DNA from 4 places in the Streptacidiphilus sp. MAP5-3 genome. Region 4 is predicted to be linked to each of the others. Evidence: predicted binding sites of a transcription regulator. Region 4 holds the regulator's gene; each other region holds the start of a gene.
The links. The regulator HspR, encoded in region 4, represses chaperone genes until heat shock. The targets are predictions, from matches to a motif close to TTGAGNNNNNNNNNCTCAA.
Positions count from the first base shown of each region.

Region 1: a site for HspR is predicted at 1,385-1,403, ahead of dnaK (molecular chaperone DnaK). Genes of this name have one in related genera too.
Region 2: a site for HspR is predicted at 855-873, ahead of lon (endopeptidase La). Genes of this name have one in related genera too.
Region 3: a site for HspR is predicted at 1,216-1,234, ahead of clpB (ATP-dependent chaperone ClpB). Genes of this name have one in related genera too.

Region 1 is NZ_JBGCCL010000044.1:1,890-4,090, reverse strand. It holds gene ABH928_RS34625 ((Fe-S)-binding protein) at 1-1,160, opposite strand, end outside; gene dnaK (molecular chaperone DnaK) at 1,428-2,201, shown strand, end outside.
Region 2 is NZ_JBGCCL010000001.1:286,795-288,995, reverse strand. It holds gene ABH928_RS01270 (spermidine synthase) at 60-779, opposite strand; gene lon (endopeptidase La) at 896-2,201, shown strand, end outside.
Region 3 is NZ_JBGCCL010000032.1:22,273-24,473, forward strand. It holds gene ABH928_RS31245 (TetR/AcrR family transcriptional regulator) at 1-437, opposite strand, end outside; gene ABH928_RS31250 (LURP-one-related/scramblase family protein) at 663-1,163, shown strand; gene clpB (ATP-dependent chaperone ClpB) at 1,293-2,201, shown strand, end outside.
Region 4 is NZ_JBGCCL010000023.1:111,034-113,234, forward strand. It holds gene ABH928_RS27560 (LuxR C-terminal-related transcriptional regulator) at 1-614, opposite strand, end outside; gene ABH928_RS27565 (heat shock protein transcriptional repressor HspR) at 1,063-1,554, opposite strand; gene dnaJ (molecular chaperone DnaJ) at 1,604-2,201, opposite strand, start outside.

The sequences.
Region 1 (2,201 bases), on a different contig from region 4:
ACGCAGGCGCCACACGTGGTGCAGGACCACAGCACGTCCGGGTCGATGACGCCGTTCTCCTCGGCGGTGCCGATCAGCGGGCGCTCGGCCTCGGCGACAGCGGCGGCCGGGACGCCGGACTTGTCCTCACCTGCGAGCAGGTAGGGGGCCTTGGCGTAGGCGTGGTCGCGCAGGCCCATGATCAGCAGCTTGGGCGACAGCGGCTTGCCGGTGTTCCAGGCCGGGCACTGCGACTGGCAGCGACCGCACTCGGTGCAGGTGGAGAAGTCGAGGATGCCCTTCCAGGAGAACTCCTCGACCTGGGAGACACCGAAGACGGCGTCGTCGGCCGGGTCCTCGAAGTCGATCGGCTGGCCGTTGCTGTGCATCGGCAGCAGCGCGCCGAGCGCGACCTCGCCCTTGGCGTTGCGCTTGAACCAGATGTTCGGGAAGCCGAGGAACCGGTGCCAGGCGACACCCATGTCGGTGCGCAGCGAGACCGTGATCATCCAGATGAATGAGACGGCGATCTTGATCGCCGCGACCAGGTAGACCAGGTTCTTCACGGTGTCGAGCGACAGCCCGCGGAAGGCGACCGTCAGCGGGTAGGAGAAGAGGAAGTTGACCTCGTAGTGGTTCACCCCGCGCAGCACGCCCTCAAGACCGCGCAGGGTCATGATGGCGAGGCCGATGATCAGGATCACGGCCTCGATGAAGTAGGCGAAGCCGATGTTCGAGCCGGCGAAGCGCGACTTGCGGCCGGGCTTGTCCGGGCGGCTCAGCTGCCGGATCACGATCAGCACCAGGATGCCGAGTGTGGTCAGCACGCCGATGAGCTCCGTGAAGACCTCGAACGGTGCCCACTTGCCGATGATCGGCAAGGTGAAGTCGGCGTCGAAGACCTGACCGAAGGCGTTCACCAGGGTGAGCACCAGGGTGTAGAAGCCGACGGCGACGAACCAGTGCGCGACACCGACGATGCCCCACTTGTTCATCCGGGTGTGGCCGAGGAACTCCCGGACGACGGTGACCGTCCGGTCCTTCCAGCCGTTGGTGCGCAGGCCGGCGGGCACGTTCTGGCCGAGCCGGACGAAGCCGTAGATCTGGAGGATCGCGCGCACGAAGAGCGCGACGCCGACCACGGCCAGGACCAGCGACACGATGATCGCGGCGATTTGCATGGGGGCTCCTCTAGCACCTACGGAGCTACGGACTCTGCTGCTGGACTGGGGTGTACTCAGCAGTAACTTATCGCAGTTCATGCCGAGCGTAGCGATTCCCGTACCCAAACCACAGCGGAAGCAGAGGTGACATGCGTCATCCGGGGGGCTGCGGCGTCAAGGCGACATAAAGTTGAGCCGATGTCGCTCAGCTCTGTTGACGAAGGCGATCCGATGCGGCACTGTTGAGTCTGTTCAGCTCAACTTCCTCTCTGGGAGGGTTTCACGATGGCTCGTGCGGTCGGAATCGACCTCGGTACGACGAACTCTGTCGTCAGCGTCCTCGAAGGCGGTGAGCCCACCGTCATCACCAACGCCGAGGGCGCCCGGACCACACCGTCCGTCGTCGCCTTCGCGAAGAACGGCGAGGTGCTGGTCGGCGAGGTCGCCAAGCGTCAGGCGGTCACCAACGTGGACCGGACCATCCGGTCCGTGAAGCGCCACATGGGGACCGACTGGAAGATCAACCTCGACGGCAAGGACTTCAACCCGCAGCAGATCTCTGCGTTCATCCTGCAGAAGCTGAAGCGGGACGCGGAGTCCTACCTGGGCGAGAAGGTCGCCGACGCGGTGATCACGGTCCCCGCCTACTTCAACGACTCCGAGCGTCAGGCGACGAAGGAGGCCGGTGAGATCGCGGGCCTCAACGTCCTGCGCATCGTCAACGAGCCGACCGCCGCCGCCCTGGCCTACGGTCTCGACAAGGACGACCAGACCATTCTGGTCTTCGACCTCGGTGGCGGCACCTTCGACGTCTCGCTGCTGGAGATCGGCGACGGCGTCGTCGAGGTGAAGGCCACCAACGGTGACAACCACCTCGGTGGTGACGACTGGGACCAGCGCGTCGTCGACCACCTGGTCAAGCAGTTCCAGAACGGCCACGGCGTCGACCTGTCCAAGGACAAGATGGCGCTGCAGCGTCTGCGCGAGGCGGCCGAGAAGGCCAAGATCGAGCTGTCCTCGGCTGCCGAGACGACGATCAACCTGCCCTACATCACGGCG
Region 2 (2,201 bases), on a different contig from region 4:
TCGTCGGATAAACCGACCCTTCGAGGGGTGGCACGGGCAAGGACCATACCGTGCGTTAACTAGACGCGCGAGGACAGGTACACGACATCAGGAACGCCTCGTTCCACCTGTACCGGGATTTCGATGACTTCGATTCGGGCAAATCGGGCGCGAAGACGTGCTTCGAAGGGGCGCGAATGTGCCGCGCTCCACACCGCGAGCACACCTTCATCAGCAAGTGTTTGCTCAAGGAGGTCCAGGCCGGCCTCGCTGTAGAGGGAGTCGTTGGATTCGGTGACGGTCCAGTCGGGACCGTTGTCGATGTCGAGGCAGAGCGCGTCGTACCGGTGCTCGGTGGTGCGCAGGTGGTCCAGCAGGTCGGCGTTGACGATCTCGATACGCGGATCGGTGTGACCTGTTCCGGCGAACGGCGCCAGCGGGGCGTCACCCTGCGTGTGCCAGTCGATGATCGCCCTCTCCCGCTCCACCACGGTGATCCGGCCCGGGCGCTTGTCCTGCGCGGCCTCGGCGAGCGAGAAGCCGACGCCCAGTCCGCCGATCAGCACGTGTGCCCCGCGTGGGGAATCCAGGGCGTCCAGGGCGGCGCTGATGAGGAGGCGCTCGGAGCGCCCGTCGGAGGTGTCCATCAGGAAGGTGCCGTTGGCGATGATCTCGAAATGCGCGCCGCGGCGGCGCAGGGCGACCTCGCCGAACGGGCCCTCGCGGCGGTCGAGCAGTTCCGGCGTTTCGTCGGCGCCGGCGTGCTCGGGGTGCGCGGCGTCGTGGTGATGCGTGGACATGGGTCCTATCGTGCCCGATACGCCTGATCGCTCAGAGCGAACATGCGCCGGGGAACAATAGTGGGGTCATGAACCTTTAGTGCAGGTAACTCAACTTGCATGACCGTGGAGAGATCATGGCTTCGACTTCAGGAACGCTCACCCTGCCGGTGCTGCCGCTCGACGACGATGCGGTCCTCCCTGGCATGGTCGTCCCGCTCGACCTGTCCGACCAGGATGTCCGTGCCGCCGTGGAGGCCGCGCAGGCGGCGGTCCGGGAGACCGGTGCGCACGCGCCGGGAATCCGTACGGTGGCGGGCGCCCGCAAGGCGCGGGTGCTGCTGGTGCCGCGCGTCGACGGCGCCTACGGCGCGATCGGCACGCTGGCGACGGTGGAGCAGGTCGGCCGCCTGGCCGACGGCGACCCGGCCGCGCTCGTCCGCGGTGTGCGCCGGGTCCGCATCGGCACGGGCACGACGGGCCCGGGCGCCGCCCTCTGGGTGGAGGCGGTGCCGGCCGACGAGACCGAGGTCCCGTCGCCGCTGCCGGGCGCGATCGCGGAGACCGTCAAGGAGTACAAGGCGCTGACCACGACGTGGTTGCAGAAGCGCGGCGCGTGGCAGGTCGTGGACCGGTTCGCGCAGATCGAGGGCGTCTCCGAGCTGGCCGACAACATCGGCTACGCGCCCTTCGTCACCACCGAGCAGAAGCTGCGCGTCCTGGAGGAGCTGGACCCGGTGGCCCGGCTCGGCTACGCGCTGCAGTTGCTCAAGGACCACCTCGCCGAGGCGGAGGTCCAGGAGACCATCAGCAAGGACGTCCAGGAGGGCATGGAGAGGCAGCAGAAGGAGTTCCTGCTCCGCCGCCAGCTGGAGGCCGTCCGCAAGGAGCTCTCCGACCTCAACGGCGAGCCGGACTCCGAGGAGGAGGACTACCGCGCCCGCGTGCAGGCCGCCGACCTGCCCGAGAAGGTCCGTGAGGCCGCGCTCAAGGAGGTCGAGAAGCTGGAGCGTTCCAGCGACGCCTCGCCCGAGGGCAGCTGGATCCGCACCTGGCTGGACACCGTCCTTGAGCTGCCCTGGAACGACCGCACCGAGGACGCCTACGACATCGCCGGAGCGCGTGCCGTGCTGGACGCGGACCACTTCGGCCTCGACGACGTCAAGGAGCGGATCGTCGAGTACCTGGCCGTGCGCAAGCGGCGCTCGGACCGTGGGCTCGGCCTGGTCGGCGGGCGTCGCGGGGGAGCGGTGCTGGCGCTGGTCGGCCCGCCCGGTGTGGGCAAGACCTCGCTGGGCGAGTCCGTGGCGCGGGCGATGGGACGCGAGTTCGTCCGGGTCGCGCTCGGCGGTGTCCGTGACGAGGCGGAGATCCGCGGCCACCGGCGTACCTACGTCGGCGCGCTGCCGGGCCGCATCGTGCGGGCGATCAAGGAGGCCGGGT
Region 3 (2,201 bases), on a different contig from region 4:
GGGGCCAGCACGGCCAGCGCGTGGTCCAGGTAGTCGATCGCGCGCGGGCCGAGGACCTGGCCCCGCTGGGCGGCCAGGTCGAGCATCCAGGGGTGCCGCAGGTAGACGGCCTTGGACTGGACGGCGAGTCCGCTGAGGTCGTCGATCCAGTCGCCGGTGGGCGCTGCGGAGAGGTCGATCTCGCCAGCCACCGTGTCGGCCATCAGGTCGAGCAGGTCGTCGCGGCTCGCGACGTAGCGGTAGAGCGACGCCGGGCCGGTGCCCAGGAGGTGGGCGATGGCCCGCATCGAGACGGCGGCGAGGCCCTCGGCGTCGGCCAACTCCACGGCCGCGGCGGTGATCTGGGGACGGCTGCGCTCGGGCGCGGGGCCGCGGGCGCCGCGTTCGGGGCGTTGCCAGACGGCAGGGCGTGCGGGGTGTGCGGGCTTGTCTGACATCGGGTTGTCCTCCTCCACGCCACCAGGGCTCCATGCGAACGCACTGAACGCACTGAACACACTGACGCAGTGCAGTCTATTACTGCGAATAGCGATCGCAGATTCACGCTGGGCGCGTCGTTTGCGGACGGATGGAAGCATGGGCGCTGACGTCCGGTCGGCACGGACGCCGGTCGGAACTCCGACCGGGACGCCGATCTGAGGACCAGTGAGGGGAAACGCACCATGAAGTTCCTGATGCGCGAGCGGATCTTCGGCTTCGGCGACGACCACTGGATCACCACCGAGCACGGCGAGAAGGCCTACCTCGTCGACGGCAAGGCGCTCCGCGTCCGCGAGACCTTCGAGCTGAAGGACCATCACACGGGCGAGGTGGTGGCCGTGATCAAGAAGAAGATGCTCTCGGTCCGCGACGCGATGGTCGTCGAGCAGCACCACGGCGGAAAGCTCGCCACGGTGAAGAAGAAGCTGCTCACCGTCTTCCACGACAAGTACCTCGCCGAGCTGGACGGCTCGGTCGGCGGCGGCGAGATCGAGATCGTCGGCAACTTCACCGACCACGAGTTCCGTCTGGAGCAGGACGGCCGCCGGGTCGCGGTCGTCAGCAAGAGCTGGTTCAGCGTCCGCGACCACTACGCGATCGACGTCGCCGACGGCGAGGACGTCCCGCTGCTGCTCAGCATCGCCGTCTGCGTCGAGCACCTGGACGCCGAAGAGCACCACTGAGGGGCGGGGTTCACACCCCTGGCCTCGGCTGACAGCACTGCCTTCCATAACCTTGAGTGGAATAGACTCAACTTATGTCATGCTGGATACGGCAGACATCGGCGCGGGTCGGAGGAGGACCGAACACACGTGGACGCCAGCAAGCTCACCACCAAGGCCCAGGAGGCACTCTCCGCGGCGATCCGGCAGGCGTCGGGCGCGGGCAACCCGGACGTGATGCCCGTCCACGTCCTGCTGGCCCTGCTGGAGCAGCCCGAGGGGATCGCCCGCCCGCTGCTGGAGGCCGTCGGGGCCGACCCGGTGCGGCTGCGCGCCGCGACGGAGCGGCTCGTGCAGGCGCTGCCCAGCGCCCAGGGGTCGACGGTCGCCGCGCCGCAGCTCGGTCGGCCGACGGTCGCGGTGCTCAACGAGGCCGCGGCCCGCGCCGCCGAGCTGGACGACCAGTACGTCTCGACCGAGCACCTGATGGTCGGCCTCGCCGCCGAGGGCGGCCCGGCCGCCGACGCGCTCAAGGCCGAGGGCGCCACCGCCAAGGCGCTGCTGGACGCGTTCAAGGAGGTCCGCGGCAGCGCCAGGGTCACCTCCGCGGACCCGGAGGGCAGCTACAAGGCACTGGAGAAGTACGGCACCGACCTCACCCAGGCCGCCCGCGACGGCAAGCTGGACCCGGTCATCGGCCGGGACCAGGAGATCCGCCGCGTGGTCCAGGTGCTGTCCCGCCGGACCAAGAACAACCCGGTGCTGATCGGCGAGCCCGGCGTCGGCAAGACCGCCGTCGTCGAGGGGCTGGCCCAGCGCATCGTCGCGGGCGACGTGCCCGAGTCGCTGCGCGGCAAGCGCCTGGTCGCGCTCGACCTGGGCGCGATGGTGGCCGGTGCCAAGTACCGCGGTGAGTTCGAGGAGCGACTCAAGGCCGTCCTGAGCGACATCAAGGCCAGCGAGGGCCAGGTCATCACCTTCATCGACGAGCTGCACACGCTCGTCGGCGCGGGTGCGGGCGGCGACTCCGCGATGGACGCGGGCAACATGCTCAAGCCG
Region 4 (2,201 bases):
GCGGTCCGTATCTCCGCCCCGGCCTCCACCATGGCGCTGACATAGGACCGCATGTGGAGCTGGGTCCTCGTGGTGTGCTGGTAGATCATCCGGAAGCGCACGCCACGTCGCGCGATGTTGAGGTCGAAGGGCAGGGACTGGAGCTGTGCGGTGCTGCGCTTGCCGCCGGGCTGGACGGTCATGAGGTCACGGGTGCACTTGGTGGCGGCATTGTTGATCAGCAGCTGGACCTCCGCGGGGTCCGAGATGATCTCCAGACCACCGCTCACCGGTCCCGAGATGGTCCGACCGAGGTAGGCCGGCATGAGCTGCAGCAGTTGCTCCCGGGTGCCCTCCGCGGCGGTCCGGTAGGCCCGGATCGCCTCCTCGTAGGGTTCCGCGAGCTTCGCGGCCGCCAGCTCCGGGTTGATCGGCCGTAGCCGTTGGTCGCTGGGGGAGATCGGCTGCAGCAGGAAGTGGGCCACGAGCTCGTCGCGCGCCTGCTCCAGGACATCCTTGTCGAGGCCGGTCGCCGCGGCGGCGTTGTCCCAGACGAACTCTCCGTCCATCAGGGCGCGCCGGTAGATCGCGACTGCCTCCGCGCTCAGAGCGTCGGGGAGCTCCGGGCTGCTCATCGAAGCTATGCCCACTTCATCCCGTTTCATCCTGTGGCCATTTCAGGTCTGGTCATTTGTTGCCACTATCGAATACTGACTGGTGCCAAATGCGTACCCCATTGTGGTGGATGGCCGCCCTCCGGTCGGCGGTCATCCATGGGATCGATCTTGTCCATCTGGTCGGGACGATCCCCGAGAGAGAGGAAATACTCCATGCGCGCGTCGCACCGTACGTTTTGGAGGGCCGCTCTCGCTGGAAGCGTTGCCATCGCGGCACTGATCATCGGCTCCGGCGCGGCGTCCGCTGACACGACTTGGGGCGGTAGTCAACCGTCCGCCGTTGTCGCACAGCAGTAAGAGGCTCCCCGGCCGATCCTCCTCGGCGACCGGGGTAAGCGACAACTGAGGGGCCGTGCCTCCCCGGACACGGCCCCTCAGTTGACGCATTTCTCGTGACATGTCCGCGTCAGCGGGTGTTCCCCTCGCCGCGGGGCTTGGGACGCCAGACGACGAGCGCCGAGCTCTGCTGGTACGGCACCAGGTCGCGGCGGTACGACGCGTGGACCGCCGCGGCTGCGGCCTCCGCCGCGCCCTGGAGTTCGGCGACGCGGGCCTGGAGCGCGGCGACCTGGTTCTCCAGCTCGATGATGCGCTTGATACCCGCGAGGTTGATGCCCTCCTCCTGGGAGAGCCGCTGGACCTCGCGGAGCTGCTCGATGTCGCGGGACGAGTAGCGCCGGCCGCGTCCGGCCGTGCGGTCGGGGGAGACCAGGCCGAGCCGGTCGTACTGACGCAGCGTCTGCGGGTGCAGACCGCTCAGCTCCGCCGCGACCGAGATGACGTAGACGGGGGTGTACTCCGTCAGTTGGTACGCCACCCGCGGGCCGCGTGCCGCTCCGCCGCCGACCGGGTTGGAGCCGACCGGGTTGCCGCCGACCGGGTTTCCTGGAGCCCCCATGCCGGGGCCTCCCACGCCGGGGGTTCCGCCGTCGTTGGTGCCGGGCATCTCACGCCTCCTCGGCTGCCTTGAACAGCGCCGCCCGCGGGTCGTCCGCGGCCGTCGCCTCGCGGTACTTCTCCAGTGCCGCCCTGGCCTCGCCCTCCATCTCCGGAGGGACCGCGACCTCGACGGTGACCAGCAGGTCGCCGCGGGTGCCGTCCTTGCGGACCGCGCCCTTGCCTCGGGCCCGCATGGTGCGGCCGTTGGCGGTGCCCGCCGGGATCTTCATGGTGACCGCCGGACCGCCGAGGGTCGGCACCCGGATCGTGCCACCCAGCGCCGCCTCAGGGAAGGAGACCGGCACGCTCACCGTCAGATTGTCGCCGCGTCGGCCGAAGACCGGGTGCGGGGTGACGTGGACCGTCACGTACAGGTCGCCCGCCGGGCCGCCGCGCTCGCCCTGGGCGCCCTTGCCCTTGAGCCGGATCCGCTGCTCCTCGCCGACCCCGGCCGGGATCCGCACCTGCATGGTCCGGGCCGACGTCGCGCGACCGCTGCCGTGGCAGACCTCGCACGGGTCGTCGACCAGCAGGCCGCGGCCCTTGCAGTCGCGGCAGGGCTCGCTCAGCGCGAAGCTGCCCTGGCCCCGGCTGATGTGGCCGGTG